DNA from 4 places in the Arthrobacter sp. B0316-5-4 genome. Region 4 is predicted to be linked to each of the others. Evidence: riboswitches for the same ligand, from Rfam matches in the RefSeq annotation. Region 4 holds a riboswitch; each other region holds the start of a gene.
What was found. A riboswitch is a leader RNA that binds a small molecule or an ion and turns the genes downstream of it on or off. The one in region 4 is predicted to bind S-adenosylmethionine.

Region 1 (5,653 bases), on a different contig from region 4:
TGTCGCATGTCCAAGGTGCTCGTAGAGGTACCACTGGAGGTTCCCCATGACTTTCGCCCGGGTGGCCTCGCTGGCGCGGAGGTAGTAACTGCGTGACTTCGCCAGCTCCATGATGTCCTCCGGGGTCAGGGGATCCTCCCATGACGTCAGGTGGCGCTCCAGGCCACGGAACTCCGGGCCGATGACTGGCCGGAATCCCGGTTTGTGGACGTCCCCTGCATGCATGATCCGGGACAGCCGGTGCACCCATGGAATGGACGTATCCAACTGGTTCCAAATCAGGCCAAGCGTTCCACCGGGCCTGAGGATCCGTGCGATTTCCGTGCTGGCGGGGAGGGGATCGCACCAGTGCCAGGCCTGGGCAACGCTGACGACGTCGAATGCTGAGTCCGTCAGCCCTGTTGCCTCGGCTGTTCCCACCAGTGCGTTGACCTGCGGGTAGCTTTTGCGAAGTTGTTCCAGCATGTCCCGGGAAGGATCGACGGCGGCAACCTCCAGGTCCCGCTGGAGGAGGAGGGAGGTGAACTTGCCGGTACCCGCACCGATGTCGGCCGCTGTCCGGGCTCCGTGCGGCAGAATCCACTCCAAGGAGTCCATGGGGTATCCGGGGCGCACGCGGTCATAGTGCTCCCCGCCGTCCTGGAAGCTTTGGCCGAGTTCGTGCCTGCGGGTGGCGTGGAGCTTGGGACCCCTCGGTCCTGCTGGTCCGGGAATGCCTGCCGTACTGTTTGCGGCTCCCGGGGACGGCGTGGACACGCGGAGCTCCTTCATAGGGTTGCCAAAAGTTACCCTACGAATTTACCGCAGCCGTGGAACCCCTTGGTGCGCGGATTCCTAGTCCACAGTGCAGGGCGCTGCGCCAGCTGTGCCCGGAGTGTTGGGCGCCCATTCGGGGTAGCTGCGGTGGTCGTTCGCGGGCACCCAGCGGCCTTCGTCCACCACGTAGTCCCAGCCAAGTCCGTTGCGCTTGAGTTCTTCGATGCCTGCCAGCAACCTGGTGGCGTCCTCCAACCGGGAGCCGACGCCGAAGCTTGCCCGCAGCGAACCTGAAGGGAGCCCCAGGCGCTTAAGCAGCGGGTGGGCGCAGAAACGGCCGTCCCGAAGGCCGACGCCGTGCTCCGCCGCGAGGTAGGCGGCGACCAAACCGGCGTCGAACCCTTCCACGGAGAAGTTGACCACGCCGATCGTGTCGACGGAATCGGTGAAGATTTTGTGGACCGAGACGCCTTCGATCGCTTCCAGGCCTTTAACCAGGTAGGAACGGATGGCCGCCTCGTGGGCATGCCATTCCTGCTCGTCCAGGCCGGCCAGGACCTGGGTGGCACGTGCCAGGGTGGCCGCTCCCAGGACGTTGGGAGAACCGCCCTCATGGCGGGCCGGGCCGGTAGCCCAGCTGACCGAATCCAACCGGGCTTCACGGACGGCTCCGCCGCCAGCCAGGTGGGGGACCCCGGCGTCGAGCCAGTCAGGGCGCCCCACAACGACTCCCGCGCCGAACGGAGCGTAGAGCTTGTGACCCGAGAACACGACATAATCGACGTCCGCTTCGGCGATGTTGATGCGGCGGTGCGGTGCAAGCTGCGCGGCGTCCACCACGATCCGTGCGCCGAATTCGTGGGCCAGGGAGGCGAGTTGGACGATGGGGAGGATTTCACCGGTGACGTTCGAGGCGCCGGTGACCGCCAGCAGGCTCACGCCGCCTTGGGCGAGTTCGCTGCGGAGTTTGTCCAAGGTAGCGGCAAGTGTAGGGGCGGCGACGACGCTTCGGTGGGGCACACCTTGCCAGGGCAGCAGGTTGGCGTGGTGTTCGATGTCCAGGTACAGGACCTCGCCCGCTGCCTGGCCATCAACCACGGGAAGGCATCCGGCCAGCAAGTTCAGGGAGTCCGTAGTGTTTCTGGTGAAAATCACGGAATCATCAGCCCGCCCGCCAACGAATTCACGCACGATGTTCCGTGAATTCTCGTAGACGGATGTGCTGATTTGCGACGCGAAACCCGCACCGCGGTGGACACTGGCGTAGTAAGGCAGTACTTCGTTGAGGTACGCCGAAACAATGGTCAGGGCCGGTGCTGATGCGCCGTAGTCAAGGTTGGCGTAACGGACGTGGCCGCCCTGGATCAGGGGGGCCTGCAACTCCGCGCCGGTAACAGCGGCCAGCGGCCGTGCTGCTGATACGGGTGCCGTGGTTGCCTCGGCAAAAGACGGAATGGTGTTGGCGTTCAACGTAACGGTGCTCATGGGACCTCACTCAAGAGGGACCCCCACAGGGGGATCCGCGCTTGCCGTATCCGTTCCGGACCGGCCGGGTCGTCACCCGGGGCACCCCACCGCGAATGGAGGGTTGCCGGCCAGCAAACCGGGGTTTAGCGCTGGCACTCGTGACCTGTAAAAAAGGTTAGAGCATACGATCCGGCCCCTCCAAAGCCTGTTGGCTTTGTTAAGCGCATTGTTACGTTGGCGGAAAAGTCGCTGTTTAGGCGAAGAAAAAACGGCGGACGGCTCCAAAAGGAGCCATCCGCCGTCGAAAGTTTCGTCAGGGTCCAGACTGTGCGGGAGCCACGCTCAGCTTAGAGCAGGTCGTCCAGTCCGGGGTTCAGCCGTTTGAGGACTTCCGAATGCAGGATGGAGTTCGTGGCCAACGCGTTGCCACCGAACGGGCCGTCCTCACCTTCCAGCGACGTGAAGCGTCCACCGGCTTCAGTGACGATGGGCACCAGGGCTGCCATATCGTAGAGATTCAGCTCAGGTTCGCATGCGATGTCCACGGCGCCCTCGGCGACCAGGCAGTAGGACCAAAAATCCCCGTAAGCGCGCGTACGCCAGATGTCCTCGGTGAGTCCCATGAATTCATCCAGGTTGCCGCGCTCCTTCCACCCGGACAGGCTCGAATAGGACATTGAGGCGTCGGCCAACCGGGAGACGTTGGAAACTTTCAGGCGTGTGGCAGAGGCGAGCGAGCGGCCCATGTACGCACCCATGTCCTTGGCTGCCCACCACCGTTTGCCCAATGCGGGGGCGCTCACTACGCCCACCACAGGTTCGCCTTCATCGACCAGCGCGATCAACGTTGCCCATACCGGAACGCCGCGAACGAAGTTCTTGGTGCCATCAATGGGGTCGATGATCCAACGACGCGAGCCGTGCCCGCTGCTGCCGAACTCCTCGCCCAGGACGGCGTCGCGGGGCCGGGAACGGGACAACTGGCCGCGAATCGCTTCCTCGGCGGCCTTGTCCGCATCCGTGACGGGTGTGAGGTCCGGCTTGGTTTCGATCTGCAGATCCAGCGCCTTGAAGCGATCCATGGTCTGGGCATCTACTGAGTCGGCGAGGACGTGGGCGAGGCGCAGGTCATCGTTGTAGGTGGAAACGGGATGGGTCATGCCACCAAACTATCCTGAATCAATCGCTGCAGTGGGGACGTGAAGCCGCAACGATCAGTTGACGGTCCCCAATTCCTTGGCCTCTTTTGCTTCAAGCCTGGGATCAGCACCGAGCAAGCGACGCAGCGAGGCAAGGCGGGCAACGCCTGACGGCCCGGCATGCCTATCGTTTACCCACGCGTCCAGGCCGCAGTTGATGGCAGTGGCGTCATGCTTGCAGCCGCGTTCGCAGGCTTCCGTGCCGGGCTCCAGGTCGGGGAAGGAACGCAGTATCCGGTCCGGATCCACGTGGGCCAAACCGAAGGAGCGGATACCGGGCGTATCGATGATCCAGCTTCCCGAGGGGGCGTCGTCGAGTTTAAGCGCCAGCGCCGACGACGAGGTGTGCCTGCCGCGGCCCGTCACGGCGTTCACGCCGCCGGTGGCGCGCTCGGCTCCCGTGAGCGCGTTGACCATGGTGGACTTGCCCACGCCTGAATGGCCGAGCATCACAGTTACTTTTCCGCCAAGGTGGGAGCGGAGCTGCGCGACGGCGTCCCGGTCCAGCCTGGCGGACAAGCCGTCGTCGGAGCGGGCGTCAATACCGCCGGCCTCTGAGTCGGCTGTCCGGCTGATGATCACGGGGAAGTCCAGGCTGAGGTAGTTCGCAAGCAATTCCGCCGGGTCCTTGACGTCCGCCTTGGTGATGAGCAGCAACGGCTCGATACCGGCGTCGTACGCTGCCACCAGGGCGCGGTCGATGAAGCCGGTCCGCGGTTCGGGGTTTGCCGCCGCCACAACCACCACGAGTTGATCGGCGTTGGCCACTACGACGCGTTCAATCGGATCGGTATCGTCAGCGCTGCGGCGCAGGAGCGTCCTGCGTTCCTCCACGCGGACCAGGCGGGCAAGGGTATCCGGGGATCCGGAGACGTCGCCCACCAAGGCGACGAAGTCACCCGGGACCACGGGATTACGCCGCAATTCACGGGCCCGTGCCGCGATGACCAGGCGCTCGTTGTCGGAGTCTTCCCCCACAATTGCCCTGTACCGGCCCCGGTCTACGGTGATGATGCGGCCAATGACGGCGTCATCGTGGCTTGGGCGGTCTTTGGTCCTGGGCCGTGACCCTTTTTTGTTGGGACGGATACGGACGTCGGACTCATCCCAGGAGCGTGCGTCGCGGGCCATGGTCAGTTGCCGGCCTCTTCCGCGCCGGCAGATTCGAGCATCCGCACCCACATGTCCGGGAATTCCGGCATGGTCTTCGAGGTGGTGGCGATGTCTTCCACCTTGACGCCTTCGACGGCGAGGCCAAGGATCGCTCCCGCTGTGGCCATGCGGTGGTCTGCATAGCTGTGCACTACGCCGGCATGCAGGGCGGCTGGCCGGATAACCAGGCCGTCGGCCGTTTCCTCAGCGTCACCGCCCAGCCTGTTGATCTCAGCCACCAAGGCGGCGAGCCGGTCAGTTTCGTGGCCACGAAGGTGGGCGATGCCAGTGAGCCGCGAGGGGCTGGCCGCCAGTGCGCAAAGCGCGGCAACGGTGGGTGCGAGTTCGCTGGTCTCGTCGAACTCCGCGCCCTTGATCTCTTGCCCGCCGGTAACTGTGAGGGTCCCGTCCTGAAGACTGACCTCCGCACCCATTGTGGCGAGGATGCTCCGCCACATGTCGCCTACCTGGGTGGTGCCGGATGGCCAATTGGGAATGCTGACGGTTCCCTTGGTAGCCAACGCGGCTGCCAGGAAGGGGCCGGCGTTGGAAAGGTCCTGCTCAATCCGCTGGTCGAAGGCGTTGATGGGGCCAGGGGAGACCCGCCAATGGTTGGGCACCGAATCGTCCACGGAGACCCCTACGCTGCGGAGGGTGGCCACGGTCATTGAGATGTGGTCGAGGCTCGGAACAGGCTTGCCGACGTGCTCCAGGTGAAGACCCTCGGTGAATCGAGCACCCACCAGCAGCAAGGCGGACACGAATTGCGACGAAGCGCTGGCATCGATCACCAGGTGGCCGCCCCGCACCTCGCCGGTGCCCTCCACGGTGAACGGAAGGGCCGACGGCGTCCTGCCGCCTTCAGCTGCGACCGGAACCCCCAGCGCAACCAGTGCTTCGATGATGGTGCCCATGGGCCGGTTGCGTGCGTGCGGGTCGCCGTCGAACACGGTAGCCCCGCGGCGCAACGCCGCGAGCGGCGGCACAAAACGCATCACCGTTCCAGCCAGCCCGCAATCGATCGCAGTTTCTGCGCTGGTGGCCATGGGGTCCAACGGCGTGATCAAAAGATCGGGTCC
Region 2 (5,653 bases), 420 kb from region 4:
GGACCTGCCACAGTCAAGGACTGTGCAGCCTGGTCGGGCCTCACCATGAAGGACGTGAAGCTGGGTCTGACCGTTGCCCACGAGGTCTCCCCCGGGACGCTTGACTCGGTTTCTTTCGATGGCCTGGAATTTCACCTCGCATCCGAAGATGTCGAAGCGCTGTCCGGGCTGGCCCAGCACGAGGCACTCCCCCGGGTGGACCTCATCCAGTGCTACGACGAGTACGTGATGGGCTACTCCCAGTCCCGGCACTATCTCGGCGGAACGGCACCGCACTTCCCCGAGGACAACAGCCCGCTGCACGTTGTCCTGGTGGACGGGCGCCTGGCAGGGTGGTGGCGGCACGCATTCACCAACGGCGTCTGCGAACTCGACATCAGGATGAACCGGCCCACGACCCCGGATGAAGACATCGCACTGGACGCCGAGGTGCACCGTTACGGGAGTTTCGTTGGCCTCCAGACCAAACTGGTGTGATTCAGCAGACCAAAACTGGCGTGATTTATCGGGTCTAAGCTGGGAGGAGACCTAGGAGGCCTGCACTTTGAACAATCTGATCTTCTGGATCATCGTCTGCTCGTGGCTGATTCCGCTCGGAATCCGCATGTACAACCGCTCGCGCGCCCGCCGGCTCCAGGACAACAACTTCCCCGGCCCGGGCTACCCACCGCAGAATCTTCCCGGCCCCGGATACCCGCAGCAGGGGTACCCTCCCCGCAACTACCCTGCCCCGAACTACCCGGGCCAGGACTACCCCGGATACCCCACTGACCCAGCCGACATCCGCCCGGCTGATCCGGCACCGCAGGCGGCTCCGCCGTCGAGCCCTTCATCCCCCATCCAAACTCCCGCCGCCAACGTTTCGGAGCCGCAGGGCTACCGGGCGCGGAAGCTGGCCGAGCTTGACGCGAAGTTCAGCAACGGCGAGATCGCCATGGAGGACTATATGAAGCAGCGCGGCGACATCATGAATGGCTGAGCAAGCGCTCCACGCTGTGGCTTACGAGAAGAACGCCTGCCGGAGCTGTGCCGACAGTTGGCCGATTTCGGTCAGGAAGCCGTCATGGCCAATCGGTGCTTCGATGACGTGGACCGGCACGTCCCCCGGAAGCGCGGCCGCTAGTTCCCGCGACTGCGCGGGGAAGTAGAGCCTGTCGCTGTCCACCGCCGCTACGAAGAACTCTGCCGTGGTCCGGGACAGCGCGTCTTCGAGTGAGCCGCGGCCCCTGGTCACGTCGTGGGACATCAGCGCTTCGGTGATGGCGACGTAGCTGTTCGCGTCGAAGCGTCGGACGAGCTTGTTCCCTTGGTGGTCAAGGTAGCTCTCCACTTGGTAGCGGCCCCGCTCCGCGAGCACGGCGGCAGCAAGTGGCGTCTCCTGGTGCTGCGGCTCCCGTCCGAAACGGTAATCCAGTTCCAGGGCCGAGCGGTAAGTGATATGCGCGATCCGGCGGGCCAATGCCAGGCCGTCTTCAGGGGCTGCGCCACCGTAGTAGTCGCCATTGTTGAAGTTCGGGTCCTGCCGGATGGCGAGTGTTTGGGCCTGTGCGAACGCGATCTGTTCGGCCGTGCTGTACGCACCCACCGAGATCACGGCGCATCGTTTCACGCGCCCGGGAAACGTCACAGCCCATTCCAGGGCCCTGGCACCTCCCATGGAACCGCCGAGTACGGCATGCCACGCCTTGATTCCCAGGGCGTCCGCGAGCCTCGCTTCAGCCTCAGTGCTGTCGCGCAGGGTGATCAGGGGGAAACGCGATCCCCAGGGTTTGCCGTCAGGCGCTTCGGAGGACGGGCCCGTGCTCCCGTAACAGCCGCCCACGATGTTGATGGAGACCACGAAATACCTGGTGGTATCGATGGTGCCGCCAGGTCCAACGAGTTGCTCCCACCACCCTTCCTCGTCGGTCGCCCCGCGTGCCACATGCGTGCTGCCCGTGAGCGCATGCTCGATGAGCACGGCGTTGGAGGCATCCGCGTTGAGCCGCCCCCACGTTTCATAAGCCAGGACGACGTCCGGGAGGAATCCACCTCCCTCGAGTTCGAGCGAACCGATGCTGACGTACTTGACCGTGCCGTCTGCTTCTTCGGATGTGGGTACGGCTGTTGCAGTGATGGTCATTCCTTTGACACCTATCCTCGCGCTTGCCCGTCGCCTTGCGCGCGAACGGGCCAGGTCTTCACCCGGGGCACCCCACCGCGGAGGAGGGTTGCCGGCCAGCAAGCCGGGGCTACATGCTGGCACTCGTGACCTATAGGAAGAGTGTAGGAAAAACAGGGCCGATCTGGCGAAGAATATGACACCACTGTGACGGTTTGGGGTCACATCCTTCGAGAATGAGCACTTTGTAGCACCGCCCTGCGAATATCCTGCGGCGCGGGGCGGTGCTCCAAAATGTTGGTGGAGATGAGATCCGGCAGCTCGCTAGGCGCCCTTGGCTGCCCGGAAGCCCGCTTCAAGGTCGGCGATGATGTCGTCCACGTGCTCGATGCCCACGGACAGGCGCACCAGGCCCGGATTGACGCCGGCAACCTCCTGCTGCTCGGCGGTCAACTGGCTGTGCGTGGTGGAGGCGGGGTGGATGACCAGCGAACGGACGTCGCCGATATTGGCCACGTGGGAGTGAAGCTCCAGCCCGTCCACAAAGCGCTTGCCGGCCTCAACGCCACCCTTGATGTTGAATGCGACGATGGCGCCGGTGCCGTTGGGGCCGTACTTCTTGCCGCGCTGGTACCACGGACTGGACGGCAGTCCTGCGTAGGCGACCGATTCGACGTCGTCGTGGGCTTCAAGCCACTCGGCCACCTTGGTGGCGTTGGCGACGTGGCGTTCCACGCGCAGGCTCAAGGTCTCCAGGCCCTGGGCGATCAGGAAGGCGTTGAAAGGCGCGACGGCGGAGCCCAGGTCCCGGAGCAACTGGACACGGGCCTTGAGGATGTAGGAGAGGTTTGCGCCGAGCGCACCGTCCTTGCCGAGGTCGCGGGCATAGACCAGGCCGTTGTAGCTGGGATCGGGGGTGTTGAAGCCCGGGAAGCGTTCAGGGTCCTTGCCGAAGTCGAAGTTGCCTGAGTCGACGATCACCCCGGCAATTGCCGAGCCGTGTCCGCCGAGGTATTTGGTGGCGGAGTGCACCACGATGTCGGCGCCCCATTCGATGGGACGGATCAGGTAGGGCGTGGACAGCGTGTTGTCGACGATCAGGGGCACACCGGCCTGGTGCGCAACCCCTGCGATACCTTCGATGTCCAGCACGTCCTGGCGCGGGTTGGAGACGACTTCACCGAAGAGGAGCTTGGTGTTCGGCTGCACGGCGTCACGCCACTGGTCAAGGTTGTCCGGGTCCGCCACGAAGGTGACCGAAATGCCGAACTTCTTCAGCGTGTGCGCGAGCAGGTTGTAGGTACCGCCGTACAGGCTTGGGCTAGCCACAATGTGGTCGCCGGCCTCCGCGATGTTCAGGATGGCGAAGGTCTCCGCCGCTTGCCCGGAGCTGAGCAGGAGTGCTCCGAGGCCACCTTCAAGGCTGGCGACCCGCTGCTCCACTGCGTCCTGCGTGGGATTGCCGATTCGGGTGTAGATCGGTGCGAGCTCGGCCAGCGCGAAGCGGTTGGCTGCGCTCTCGGCACTGGGGAACACGAAGGACGTGGTCTGGTAGATCGGCAGCGAGCGCGCTCCCGTAGCGGCGTCAGGCTCCTGGCCTGCGTGGATCTGGCGGGTTTCGAAAGACCATCCTTGGGACATGGAGTTCTCCTGTTCGTGGCACATGGGTTCAAGCGAATGTATGGAGTGGTGTGAACTGGGGCCAGTCTAGGAACACCCTGCGGGCCTTGGACAGCTTTGTGACGCTGGCGGAATGATTCGGTCCCACTGCGTACGTTTGTGACGCTGCCGCACCCCTGCCAGTAACATCCCATGTTAGTTAGGCATGGCTTAGCTGAGACACCGATCACAAAGTGCCAAGATGATGCCATGCGCATGGATCACGTCTCTTACGCCTGTGAACGAGATGGCCTTCTGGCCACTACCGAACGAATTTCCGCGGCATTGGGAGTGGACGCAGTCCGGGGCGGAGTGCACCCGCGCTTCGGCACCCGGAATATGATCATTCCCCTCGCGGATAACAAGTACCTGGAGGTTGTGGAGGTCCTGGACCACCCGGCTTCCGATAAAGCCCCCTTTGGCCAGGCAGTCCGTGCACGCTCGGCTGCCGGTGGTGGCTGGATGGGCTGGTGCGTCGCCGTTGACGACCTCGCCCCCTTCGAAGAGCGCCTTGGCCGCGCGGCCGTACCCGGCAACCGGAAGTTCCCCGACGGCCGCGAACTGGTGTGGCAGCAGATCGGAATTCTTGGCCTGATCGCCGATCCCCAGGTGCCCTACCTCCTCAAGTGGGAGGGCGACCCTACCCTGCATCCTTCAAAGGTCTACGAGAGTGACGTGAAGATGTCCAGCCTCACCATTGCGGGCTCGGCGGAACGCGTGACCGAGTGGTTGGGCGAACCGGTGGAAAAGCCGCTGGAGGATGTAGCAGTCCAGTGGATCGCACCGCGGGGTACTCCGGGAATCATGGCTGTTACTTTCGAAACAGCCTCCGGAGCCGTCACCATCTGACCGTTCCACAAAGCTTCGGCCGCCATCAGCGGGTGCCAATGACGTCACCCACCGATGGCGGCCGGATATTTTTAAGGGCCGCCTACCCCAGGCCCACTGCCTTCCCGAACAGGCTGAAACCAACGAAAGCCACGATGTCCAGCAACGCGTGGGCTATCACCAGGGGCATCACCCGCTTGGTTTTGGTGTAGATCCAGGCAAAGACCAAGCCCATCACGACGTTGCCAATGAATGGCCCAAAGCCTTGGTACAGGTGGTAACTCCCCCGCAGTACTGCACTGACACCGATGGCCACTGGGGTGCTCCACCCGAATTTACCGAAGCGGTCCATCAGGTACCCCACCACAATCACTTCCTCCACGATCCCGTGCCGGATCGCGGACAGGATCAGCACGGGGACCGTCCACCAGTACGCGTCCAGGCCACTGGGCACGATCGCCGTCGTGATGCCCAGGGCCCTGCCGGCCGCGTAAAGGCCCAATGATGGGATGCCGATGGCTGCTGCCAGTCCCAGGCCGTGGAGCAGGTCCTTGCCCGGTCGGGCGAAATTGAACCCCAGCCGGGCGAACGCCGATCCGTTGTCGCCGTTCCGGTTTGCCTGGACCTGCGTGGACAGGAAGTAGAACACCAGGGCCACGGGCACCAGGGCGAACACGATGTCCAGCAACTGGTACGTGAGGTCGAAGTATTCGCGGGTGCTTTGGGATCTGTTCAGCGTCGACGTCGCATCCGCCAACGGCGCCCGCGTCATCTTGTCCAGCAGTTGGACCACCGAATAGACGGCCGACTGGCCCAGGGACAGACCAAGGACGATCAGCACTTCGGCGCGAAGCCGGCGTCGGGAAGCAAGGAACATGTACCTATTTTGCCTGCAGTTCCTGCCACTTTGCCGGGAACCGCCGCCCTATGCTTGGTGGGATGGGTGCCCCTGAGCGAATTTTCATGATCCGGCACGGCCAATCCGCCGCGAATGCCGACACGTCCATTTACAACCGCGTACCGGACTATCGGATCCCCTTGACGGACCAAGGGGTGGAGCAGGCA
Region 3 (5,653 bases), on a different contig from region 4:
GCTGCTCGAGCCACTCCGCGATCTTCAAAGCCGACGCGGAGCTGTGGTTCACCCGCAGCCCCATGGTTTCCAAGCCCTTTGTCAGTACCCAGGCGTTGAACGCGGATAGCGAAGGTCCGGTGTGCCGCATGAGCTGCTTGACCGGGCCGTCGATGAATTCCTTGGTTCCAAGGATGGCGCCGCCCAGGACGCGACCCTGGCCGTCGATGTGCTTGGTGCCGGAGTACACGATCACGTCGGCGCCCAGCTCACCGCAGCGCTGCAGCAGGGGAGTGGCAAAGACATTGTCGACGACGACGGTCGCCCCTGCGGCATGCGCCAGTTCGCTGACGGCGGCGACGTCGACGATCTCCTGCATGGGGTTCGACGGGGACTCGAAAAACACGGCCGTGGTGGGCTCGGACAGGGCCTCACGCCACTGCTCCAGATCGGGTCCATCGACGAATACCGTCTCCACGCCCCAGCGCGGCAGGATTTCGTTGAGGATCACGAAGCAGGATCCAAACAGGGAGCGGGCAGCGACCACGCGGTCGCCGGCAGCCAGCAGGGCACCCAGGGCGGTGAAGACCGCGGACATTCCGGACGCCGTCGCAAAGCACGCCTCGGTTCCTTCGAGCAGGCGTAGCCGCTCCTGGAAGGTGGCCACGGAGGGGTTGCCGTAGCGGGAGTAGACGAATCGTTCGTCCTCGCCGGTGAAGGCGCGTTCGGCAGCGGCAGCGGATTCGTAGACAAAGCCGGAGTTCAGGAAAACGGGTTCGGACGTTTCCTGGAAGTTGGTACGGTCAAGACCGCCACGGACAGCCTGGGTGTCAGGGTTCCAGCCAGCGGCGTCGGGATTGAAAGTCACTTAGTCGGTCCCCAGGTTCGTCGGTAGGCCACGGTTTTTCCAGCCATTCACAGTGCGCTCGCCGTAGCGGTCGGGTTCGCCTTCAAAGCCCTCAAGGACGTTGTATGCGGTGAAGCCTGCCTGGGTTGCTGCGATGGCCGCGGAAATGGAGCGCTGGCCTGAGCGGCACAGGAACACCAGTTCCACGCCGTCGTCTTCGGGCGCCTGTTGCCGCAGGTCCTCGATGAAGCGTGAGTTGGGGATGCCGCCGGCGAGGTTCCACTGGATGAACAGGGGATCGTTTTCCGTGGCTTTGGTGTCCGGGATGCCGATGTGGGCCCATTCACCCTCGGTGCGGACATCCACCAGGATGGCGCCCGCTTCAAGTTTGGCCCACGCGTCCTGCGGGGTCAGGTCACCTGCGTAGCTCATGCGTGCCCCTCGAATGCTTCGTCGTCGTCGTTTTCAAGCTGGTCGACGGCGTCGGCCACGGCGGCGTCTGCGTTGGCGATCGCCGCGGGTAGCACAATTGCCTGGGCGACGATGACGTCCGTGCCGTTAAAGGTGGCTGCCGGGCTGCCATGGAGCACATAGCCCTCGGCGAGTGCGGAGCTGATCCGCTCGCAGAAATCGCGGGTGTCTGGGCCTGTGATCAGGCGGTAGGAAAGTTTTTCTTCAGTGGGTTCAGGCATCGCTGGTGCTCCTCAGTCACGCTTGCAGTTCGAATCTGTCCGATACGCCGAGTAGTCACCTGAGGCACCCCGCCGGAGAGAGGGTTGCCGACCAGCAAGTCAGGGCTTCGCGCTGGTACTCATTACTCAAGAAAAACGTAGCATTCAGGGCGCCCGGGCTGCATGTGGCGGGGGGTTGCCCGCCGTCATGTTGCGTAACCGGAGGGTGCTGTGGCAGGGCCCATTTATGACGCCCCGGGAGCATAATTGACGCAGTACGTCCCCCTGTAACTTCGCAAGAAATCAGGTCGCGGTGAACGGACAGAGCAGTTCTACACTCAAGCCCATGCTGCATTTTGGATGGTTCGTGGGCCACGGATTCGGAGTCCAGGGCTGGGGGACTCCCGGCTACAGCCTGGGTTATGACTGGAAGAAACCCGCCCTGTACCAAGAGGCCGTGCGCGCCTTCGAGCGGTCCGGGCTTGACCTGTTCATCATTGAGGACTCGCTCACCGTTCCGGACACGTATGGCGGTACGGCGGAGGTCTCGCTTGCTCACGCGTCCTTCGCGCCGAAGCACGACCCATTGGCGTTGGTCCCATACCTCCTCTCCGCCACAGAGCACCTGGGGATCGTGCCTACCGTCAGCGCCTCTTTCTATCCGCCCTTCACTGCCGCCAGGCTGCTGGCCACGTTGCAGCACTTCTCCGAGGGCCAGCTGGGCTGGAACGTGGTGACGTCGGGCAGCGACCTCGCCGCCCAGAACTACGGGCTGGATCAGCAGATTGAGCACGACTTGCGGTATGAGAAGGCGGAAGAATTCGTCGACGTCGTGAGGCGGCTTTGGCGGAGCTGGGAACCTGGCGCCGTGCTTGAGGACGTTTCCGCCGGGGTATTCGCGGACCATACAAAGGTGCACCCGATCAACCATGAGGGCGACTTCTTCAAGGTCCGTGGCCCGCTGAACACGGCGCCCCTGCCGGAGGAACCCGTTTTGGTTCAGGCGGGGGCTTCACCCCGCGGCAAGGCCTTCGCTGGCGGGCATGCCGATGTAGCGATCGCCTTGGCACGAGGCGTGGACGGGATGAAGGCGTACCGGGACTCCATCCGTGCTGAGGCTGCGAAGGCCGGCAGGAACCCCGATGACGTGAAGGTACTGTTTGTCCTCAAGCCCACGGTGGTCGGTTCCGCTGCGGAAGCCGAGGAACTGCGCGCCCAGAGGCGTGAGCTCACCCAACGCGATATCGACAGCCAGCTCAACTCCATCTCATACCTCTCCGTGATCGACTTCAAGCAGTTCGACCTCGATGAACCACTGCCCGAGCTGAGCACCAACAGCAACCAGGGCACCCTGGAGCATTTCGCCAAAGCAGCGCCGCCAGGTTCCACGCTTCGCCAGATCCTGCAGGCCCGTAGTGGCGGGGCAGGCGACTCAATCATCGGTACTTCGGGCGAAATCGCCGACTACCTCGAAGAAACCGGCTCTGCCGTGGGCGGAGATGGGTTCCTCTTCTCCGGCTTCGTGGATCCGGTTACGGTGCATGGGGTGCTGGACAAGCTCACCCCGGAGCTGCGCCGACGGGGGCTGTTGAGGAAGAGCTATGGCAACGGTGGATTCCGGCAGAACCTCCTGGACTTCTGATGGCCTCCGATGATCCAAGAACCCTGGTGATAGGAACGGCCCCAATACGGGCGGAACGCGTGGCTCTGGCGGCCAGCGATGCCTCGTTTCACGTGAAACTCAACCATGATGCGTTGACTTTGCTTGGACGCTCCCGCGAGATCCTGGAGGAGGCTGCCTCTTCCGGCCAGAGGGTCTACGGACTCAACACGCTGCTGGGATCCGGTCGGGACACGGTTGTGGAGGACAAGTCGATCCTCAGTTACCAGGTGCAGGTTGTCCGGTACCACAACAGTGGTGTGGGCCCATATCTGGACCGCGCCGCCGCCCGTGCCGTCATCCTGGCCCGGCTCGTCGGATTCAGCCGTGGTGGCTCCGGAGTTCGCCCCGACACGGCCCGCTTCTATGCCGAACTCCTGAATCGCGGCGTCCACCCCGCTATCCCGGCCGAAGGCTCAGTGGGCTCATCGGACCTCACCCAACTCGCCGCCGTCGCTGCTGTCGCCCTTGGCGAAGGTGAAGCGTTCGATGCCGACGGCGCCTTGGTTCCGGGGGCCAAAGCGCTCGCCGACGCCGGGCTGCAGCCCCTCACCCTCGCAGCCGGCGAAGCCCTGTCACTGGTGAGCGCCAACTCCTACTCCGTGGGCGTCGGCGCCCTGATCCTCCTGCGGTTGCGGCACGTAGCCGAACTTGCCGACGTCGCGCTTTCCCTCTCGCTTGAGGCAATCGCAAGGTACGACGGCGGTGGGAACCTCAGCCCGTTTTCGCCGGCGATCCAGGCAGCCAAGGCGGTGGACGGCCAGCGGGACTCGGCCGCTGCTGTTCGACGCCTTTTGGGCGGCGGCTGGCTGGAGGATGTTCGGCCTGGGGTTTCGGTTCAGGACGCTCTCTCCTTCCGCGCCGCACCGCAGACGCACGGGGCATTCCGGTCCCTGGTTTCGGACCTGGGCAAGGCGCTGGAGGTGGAACTGAACGGTCGCGGTGACAACCCGCTGGTGGACGTCGGGTCCGGGCTGGTGGTGTCCGGCGGGAATTTCCAGCCCACGCAGTTGGCGCTGTCCTTCGAAGTGTTGCGGCTCGCTTTGGCCCATGTGGGCATTTCCAGCGAGCGGCGCATCGCCAAGTTGTACCCGCCGCAACGCGCCATCCGGGCCAAGCACCTCGCCGCAGCCACCGACGAGTCGGGCCTTGCACATGAAGAACTGCCGGGACTGCTGTGGTACTCCGCCGCGGGGCTCCTGGCTGAACTCAAATTCCTGGCAGCGCCGGCAACCCTTGGAGCACCAACCCTGTCCGCCGACGTCGAAGACCACTCCACCCTGGCCCCACTCGCGTTGCAGCAACTTGAAAAGTCGCTGGAGGCCGCGGAGAAGCTGTTGGCGATTGAGGCCCTCACTGCGTCCTACTTGCTGCTTGAAGCGGGGGCCGCGCAGCCACTCGGGAAGGGGACGGGCGCCGTCGTCGGACGTTTGGCCGATGTCCTTGCGGACCGGCCGTCCGCGCCGGATTTGGTGGAGAGGGCGCGGTCTGGGCTGCGCGAGGCCGTGCAACAACTTATCGAGTCCGAAGGAGGGGAATGATGGTGAACACCGCTATCCGCAAACACGGCGCGCACTCAGCCGAGCCGACGCCGGACGTGCTGGATGCCTCAGTCCTGGACAAGGTGGGGAACACCCCACTGGTGAAACTCGAGGCCATGGGCCGTGGGTTGGGCAGCGCCATCCACATCAAACTCGAATCCGAGAACCCCGGGGGCTCCATCAAGGACCGCACAGCCTTGAGCATGGTCCGTGCCGCTGAACGCTCAGGGGAGTTGAAACCGGGCGCCACCATCGTGGAGAGCACCTCCGGAAACACGGGGATCGGACTGGCCCTGATCGGGCACCTCACCGGCCACCCGGTTGTTGTGGTCACCGGCGACACCATCTCGCAGGAGAAGCTCGCCGCACTGCACAACTACGGCGCACGCGTGATCCTCACGGACTGGAACGCGCCCTCGGAATCGCCGGAGAACGCCCGTGCCGTGGCTGCCCGCATCACCGCAGAGACGCCCGGCGCCTGGCGGCCGATGCAGTTCGACAACCCAGCCAATCCCGCCGCGCATTACGAGAATACCGGCCCTGAAATCTGGGAACAGACAGGCGGCTTGATCACACATTTCGTGGCTAGCATCGGCACAGGCGGGACCATCAGTGGCAACGGGCGCTTCCTGAAAGAACAGGTGGCAGCTTCACGGCCGGGCGGTCATCTGGAAGTGGTGGGCGCAGACCCCTACGGATCCGCGTACAGCGGCGGCCACCCCGGCGAAATCCTGGTGGATGGCGTGGGTAACTCGTGGCCCGAACCCGAGTGGCCCAAGGCTTTCAACCGCGGGATCGTGGACCGTTTTCTCCGGATCCCCAACGACGAGGTCTACACCACGGTGCATCGGCTCCTGGACGAGGAGGGGCTCGCTTTGGGACCGTCGTCCGGGCTTGCGGTGGCTGCAGCCCTCCGGGTGGCCCGCGCCGCGCCGCACGGTTCGGTGGTGGTTGC
Region 4 (5,653 bases):
TCCCCCAAACTACAGATAATGCCCATGTTTACGACAAACATGGGCATTAACTGTCATCTCGCGGAGGGAAGAACTACCGGCTCGCGGCCGGGACCAGCACCCAGAGCACTTCGACGGTTTCGTCCGTGGGGTTGATCCAGGTGTGGGGTTCCCGGCCCGGGAAGGAGAGCGTATCGCCTTCTGCGAGGTCGTATTCCTCATTGGTCAGGATGAGTTTGATCCGGCCCTTGACCACATGCAGGACATCCACATCGCAATCCACCGCGTACAGCTCGTTCTCGCCGCGGCCGCGGGGTTCGATGGTGGCCTGCAGGATCTGCAGGCGGCGCTCGGAGCGCGCAGTCAACAGGCGTTCCACTATTCCTTGGCCACCCAGGGAGATGCGGGGGCCGTCGTCGCGCTTTGTCAGGTGGGTTTCCGGCGCCGCGAACAAATCCCCTACGGAGACGGACAGAACCTGGCACAGGGTGACCAGGGACGCGACCGACGGCGATGTCAGGTCCCGCTCCACACGGCTAAGGAACCCTTTGGTGAGACCTGTAGCATCCGCCACTTGCTCGATGGTGAGGCGCTGCGCTTGCCGGGCTGCGCGGATTCTGGAACCGATGGCAACAGGAACGTTGCTTGGTTCAACGGGGAGAGCCTTCATTCACGAACCTTTCAGGCCTGTCATGTGGCCCTGTCATTGGAGCAATAGTAGCCGGATCGCGCAAAACAGTAGCCAGAAACGACGGAAGCATGTCGTAAGCATCTTGACTGTTACTCCGATCACAACATATCCTCAGAGGCAACAAGTGTTGTCTGTGAGGCATACAACACCTCCCCCAATCTCCAATCGTCAGCACGGAGACTTCGACCCTTCGCAGGAGTATCGTCGAAATCCCCAACCTCCGTGCATCAGCTCCAAGGACCGTTCATGGAATCTTCGGCTATTAACATCGCAATCGTGGTGGTGTACCTGCTCGCCATGCTGGCGTTCGGCTGGTGGGGCAAGTCCCGCACCAAGAACAACAGCGACTTCCTGGTGGCCGGCCGCCGCCTTGGCCCCTTCCTTTACACAGGCACCATGGCCGCGGTGGTCCTCGGTGGCGCATCCACCGTCGGCGGCGTCGGCCTGGGCTACAAATTCGGCATTTCCGGCATGTGGCTGGTCGTTGCCATCGGCGCCGGTGTGCTGCTGCTCAGCCTGCTCTTCGCCGGCACCATCCAACGCCTGAAGATCTACACCGTCTCCCAGATGCTCAGCCTCCGCTACGGCAGCAAGGCCACCCAGACGTCCGGAATCGTGATGCTCGCGTACACGCTGATGCTGTGCGCTACATCTACCGGTGCCTACGCCACCATCTTCGTTGTGCTCTTCGACTGGGAACGCTGGATGGCAATCGCTGTTGGCGGCGCAATCGTGCTGGTCTACTCAACCATCGGTGGCATGTGGTCCATCACCCTGGCCGACCAGGTGCAGTTCATCATCAAGACTGTGGGCATCTTCTTCCTGATGCTTCCGTTCGTCATGAACGCTGCCGGCGGCATGGACGGCATCCGTGGGCGCCTCGAAGACAGCTTCTTCCAGATCGACGGCATCGGCACCCAGACGATCATCACGTACTTTGTCGTCTACACCTTGGGCCTCCTGATCGGCCAGGACATCTGGCAGCGCGTCTTCACCGCCAAGACCCCCACCGTTGCACGCTGGGGCGGAGCCACGGCCGGTGTCTACTGCATCCTCTACGGCATCGCCGGCGCCTTCATTGGTCTCGCAGCACGCGTGGCACTGCCGGATATCGACGTCGCAAACCTCGGTAAGGACGTTGTGTACGCCGAGGTGGCAACCCACATCCTCCCCGTCGGCATCGGTGGCCTGGTGATGGCCGCGGCTGTCGCCGCCATGATGTCCACCGCCTCCGGCGCGCTGATCGCCGCCGCAACGGTTGCCCGCGCCGACGTCGTCCCGTTCGTGGCCAGCTGGTTCGGCAAGACCATCAACACCGATGACACGGAAAACCCCGAGCACGACGTCAAGGCCAACCGTTACTGGGTCCTGGGCCTGGGCATCGTTGCGGTCCTGATCTCCATGGCCGCGCAGGACGTGGTGGTAGCCCTCACCATCGCCTACGACATCCTGGTAGGTGGCCTCTTGGTCGCCATCCTCGGCGGCCTTGTCTGGAAGCGCGGAACAGGCATCGCGGCTGCATGGTCCATGGCAGTTGGCTCCGTGCTGACACTGGCCCTGCTGATCATGTTCGCAACCGGAGTCATCCCGAGCGAGGACGGCGTCTACGCCAACGAACCCATCTACTACGGCCTCGCCGCCTCGTTCGTCGCTTACGTGGTCATTTCGCTCCTCACGCCGCGCACTGACCCCGCAGTCCGGGCCGCCTGGGACAAGCGAGTGGCTGGCGCGATCTCCGACGAACTGCCGATCGAAGCACACCCGGTCAGCTCCAACAGGGCCAACTAACCCGAACGCGCAGGACAAAAGAAACAAAGCAACGCCCGACGGCGGCGCTCCCCTTGTCGGGGAGCGTCGCCGTTGTTGTGTCCCCGGCAGGTACACGTTGTGGGGCCTGCTCTGCAGACTTAGACCCCACCAAACCCTGCGGAGCAGGCCCAACAACGAGGGCGCGCGTGCGGTAGGGTGGTGCCAGCTTCAAGAGATGTGGTGCCAAGCTCCGACTGGCCACACACCAACCCCATGTTCACGGGTGGTTCGGATGAGGAAGCGGCCCGCCCCGGACCAAAGACAACCGAGCGGGCAAGAGCACTCCCCCAAGGAGACGTACCTTGCCGTACCAAGCCGACAGCAGCCAAGCCTTCAACCCGCAGGCACCCGGCGCCCAAACCCCCTCAGCCCAAACAACCGGTACCCCCGCCGAAGCCGCAGCCGGCACGGTCGCGGTGATACCCGCCGTCGACCTCTTCCTGGGGACCGTCACCCTTCTGGCCGGGGCGAAGAGCGTGACATTGCTGCACCCCGATCCACAGGTGATTGCCCGCGCGCTTGCGCAGGCCGTCCGCCCTACCCAATGGTGCGCAGCGTCAGGGACGCTGACGGTGACCGTTGCCGCCGTCGGGAAGCCAAGGGGGCTGGCGAGGCACTTCACCTTTCCGGAGCAGCCTGCCTAATCCTCTGCGTCTTCCTCCCGGAAGTCGTCGGTTTCATCAATCGGGACCACCCGTTCGTCATCCTCCGGTGCGTCCACTTCCTCCACCCAGGCTTCGTCCACTTCCTGGTCTTCTGCGTAGTCGTAGGCCGGGTCGGACTCCACGGTTGCCCGCTCCGGGTAGTTGGCGTGTGATTCGGTGGTGTTCATGATGCAACCTCCGTCCCATGGGCCGCGAACGGCCCGATGACCTCGTGCGGGAGACCCCGCCCCTGTCATTCCATCTGAGCACCGGCCCACGGACCGGTCAAGGGGCGGAAATTAAGGTGCACCGAACATTCCGGTTGAGGAATACCAGCCAAAAAACCCCGGGAATAAGCGGTAGTGTGGGGCGTGCAATGGGGCCGCAACTACCCCACCCAGCACAGGAGAAAAAGTGCAACAGCACCAGGAATCCCACGGTTCGTCGAGCCCCGCTCCGGACCCCATCCACGAAACCGAAGCCCCCCAAAACGCCGGAGCGCCGCAAACCGCACCGACGTCCTCGGACATCCGGCGTTGGCGTCAATACCTGGCAGACGAACGGGCCGAAGCCGCCGTCTACCGGGAACTCGCCCAACGCCGGGACGGCGAAGAACGCCAGATCCTCCTGGCCTTGGCCGAGGCCGAAGGCAGGCACGAAGCCCACTGGCTCAAGCTCCTTGGGGAGCACGCAGGAATGCCCAAGGCGGCGTCCGGCCGCAGCCAGTTCCTGGGTTTCCTGGCCCGCAACTTCGGCTCGGTGTTCGTGCTCGCGTTGGCGCAGCGGGCCGAAGGCCGCTCCCCATACGGCACCGAGCCCGCCGCGACACCTGCCATGGTGGCAGATGAGCAGATCCATGAAGAAGTAGTCCGCGGGCTTGCCACCCGTGGCCGGAACAGGTTGTCCGGCACCTTCCGCGCCGCAGTCTTCGGCGCCAACGACGGCCTGGTCAGCAACCTCTCCCTGGTCATGGGCATGGCCGCCACCGGAGTGCCCAGCCCCGTGGTGCTGATGAGTGGCGTAGCAGGATTGCTGGCCGGAGCCCTCTCCATGGGCGCCGGCGAATACGTCTCGGTGCGGTCGCAACGGGAATTGCTCAACGCCACCCTCCCGACACAGGCCACGCTCACCGCTGCGCCGTCCCTGGATATTGAGCACAACGAACTGGTCCTGGTGTACCTGGCCCGGGGGATGACCCAGGAAGCCGCCGAGCACCGCGCTGCCGAACGCATGGGGTTGTTCAGCTGCGATTGCGATCCCAGCCTCTCCCTGCAACCCGAAAAGCCGGCAGCGGACGAGCACGAATCCGTAGGCTCAGCCTGGGGCGCAGCGTTGTCCAGCTTCTGCTTCTTCGCTTCGGGTGCCATCATTCCCATCCTGCCGTTCCTCTTTGGCATGACCGGTGTGGCTGCCCTGATGGTGGCCGGTGTGCTGGTGGGCATCGCGCTGTTGGCGACCGGCGCCGTCGTCGGCCTGCTTTCCGGAACGTCGCCGCTGAGCCGCGGCCTGCGGCAGCTTGCGATCGGCCTCGGAGCGGCTGCCGCCACCTATGGACTGGGATTGCTCTTCGGCGCAGCGATCGTCTGAGTTTGGACGGCTCAGTCCGCAGCCCGTACTGTTGGTTCGTCCTCCGCGCTGCCCCGCGTGACCAGGGCGTGAGGAATGGAGAACCGTGGACCCGGAGCGGGAAGAAGTACGTGCGCCCAGGCACCGGCGCACAGGAACGGCCCTGCGTGTTCTCCGCGGTGTCCTCCTGGCCGCCGTCGCGGCGGTCATTGCCGTCCTGGTCAGCGGTTTCCTGCACGGCGACCCCCGCATAACAGCACTCTTTCCTGGGGCGGGCGTGCCTGGCACACCGCAGCAAGGGAGCCAGGGGCAAGGGAAGGCCGCCCACCCTGTCGACGCGCCGCCGCCGGGACTTGAGGAAGCAGACGCACCGCTGGCCTCGCCCCCGGCACCGGGAACCACCAACGATTCGTACAAGTTCCTGGCCACCAACGACGACGGCACTCCCGTTGGGTACTCGCCTTGCCGCCCACTGCATTACGTCGTCAACAACGCCACCGCACCGGAAGGATCCGACGCGCTGCTGACAACCGCGATTGCGAACATTTCCGCAGCGTCGGGCATCCAGTTCGTCAACGACGGCACCACCGACGAACTGCCTGTTGAGCGCCGAGAGCCCTACCAACCCGCCAAATACGGCGACCGGTGGGCTCCGCTCCTGATTTCCTGGACGACGCCGGAGGTTGCACCGGCCCTGGCCGACAAAGTGATCGGCACTGGCGGCAGCACCATGTACTCCCTCAATAACGGCCCCAAAAGCTACATCACCGGCAGCCTCGAGCTGGACACCCCGCAGGTGACAGAGCTGATGGCCAGTGGCGGCGCGGACTATGTCCTGGCGGTCATGCAACACGAGCTGGGACACGTGATGGGGTTGGACCACGTGGACGACCCCATCCAGCTCATGTACCCGGAAATCGGGGCACCGGACGGACTTGCCGCAGGCGACCTGAACGGCTTGCAC

Region 1: linked by a shared signal. The riboswitch ahead of AC5RU9_RS01030 (aminotransferase class V-fold PLP-dependent enzyme) and the one ahead of AC5RU9_RS14750 (hypothetical protein) in region 4 are both predicted to bind S-adenosylmethionine.
Region 2: linked by a shared signal. The riboswitch ahead of metX (homoserine O-acetyltransferase MetX) and the one ahead of AC5RU9_RS14750 (hypothetical protein) in region 4 are both predicted to bind S-adenosylmethionine.
Region 3: linked by a shared signal. The riboswitch ahead of AC5RU9_RS19600 (DUF1737 domain-containing protein) and the one ahead of AC5RU9_RS14750 (hypothetical protein) in region 4 are both predicted to bind S-adenosylmethionine.

What each region holds. Positions count from the first base shown of each region.
Region 1 is NZ_JBNHFN010000001.1:218,686-224,338, reverse strand. Features, by position in the region: gene AC5RU9_RS01035 (class I SAM-dependent methyltransferase) at 1-771, opposite strand, end outside; gene AC5RU9_RS01030 (aminotransferase class V-fold PLP-dependent enzyme) at 835-2,241, opposite strand; SAM riboswitch class IV at 2,274-2,387, opposite strand; gene hisN (histidinol-phosphatase) at 2,571-3,383, opposite strand; gene rsgA (ribosome small subunit-dependent GTPase A) at 3,438-4,553, opposite strand; gene aroA (3-phosphoshikimate 1-carboxyvinyltransferase) at 4,556-5,653, opposite strand, start outside.
Region 2 is NZ_JBNHFN010000004.1:179,242-184,894, forward strand. Features, by position in the region: gene AC5RU9_RS12910 (winged helix DNA-binding domain-containing protein) at 1-477, shown strand, start outside; gene AC5RU9_RS12915 (hypothetical protein) at 545-979, shown strand; gene metX (homoserine O-acetyltransferase MetX) at 1,001-2,122, opposite strand; SAM riboswitch class IV at 2,137-2,253, opposite strand; gene AC5RU9_RS12925 (bifunctional o-acetylhomoserine/o-acetylserine sulfhydrylase) at 2,426-3,766, opposite strand; gene AC5RU9_RS12930 (VOC family protein) at 3,971-4,609, shown strand; gene AC5RU9_RS12935 (CPBP family intramembrane glutamic endopeptidase) at 4,692-5,465, opposite strand; gene AC5RU9_RS12940 (histidine phosphatase family protein) at 5,528-5,653, shown strand, end outside.
Region 3 is NZ_JBNHFN010000006.1:274,352-280,004, reverse strand. Features, by position in the region: gene AC5RU9_RS19610 (O-succinylhomoserine sulfhydrylase) at 1-847, opposite strand, end outside; gene AC5RU9_RS19605 (rhodanese-like domain-containing protein) at 848-1,258, opposite strand; gene AC5RU9_RS19600 (DUF1737 domain-containing protein) at 1,255-1,518, opposite strand; SAM riboswitch class IV at 1,532-1,645, opposite strand; gene AC5RU9_RS19595 (NtaA/DmoA family FMN-dependent monooxygenase) at 1,811-3,139, shown strand; gene AC5RU9_RS19590 (aromatic amino acid ammonia-lyase) at 3,139-4,698, shown strand; gene AC5RU9_RS19585 (PLP-dependent cysteine synthase family protein) at 4,698-5,653, shown strand, end outside.
Region 4 is NZ_JBNHFN010000004.1:600,786-606,438, forward strand. Features, by position in the region: gene AC5RU9_RS14740 (helix-turn-helix domain-containing protein) at 74-649, opposite strand; gene AC5RU9_RS14745 (sodium:solute symporter family protein) at 917-2,458, shown strand; SAM riboswitch class IV at 2,646-2,765, shown strand; gene AC5RU9_RS14750 (hypothetical protein) at 2,782-3,123, shown strand; gene AC5RU9_RS14755 (hypothetical protein) at 3,120-3,311, opposite strand; gene AC5RU9_RS14760 (VIT1/CCC1 transporter family protein) at 3,538-4,710, shown strand; gene AC5RU9_RS14765 (matrixin family metalloprotease) at 4,796-5,653, shown strand, end outside.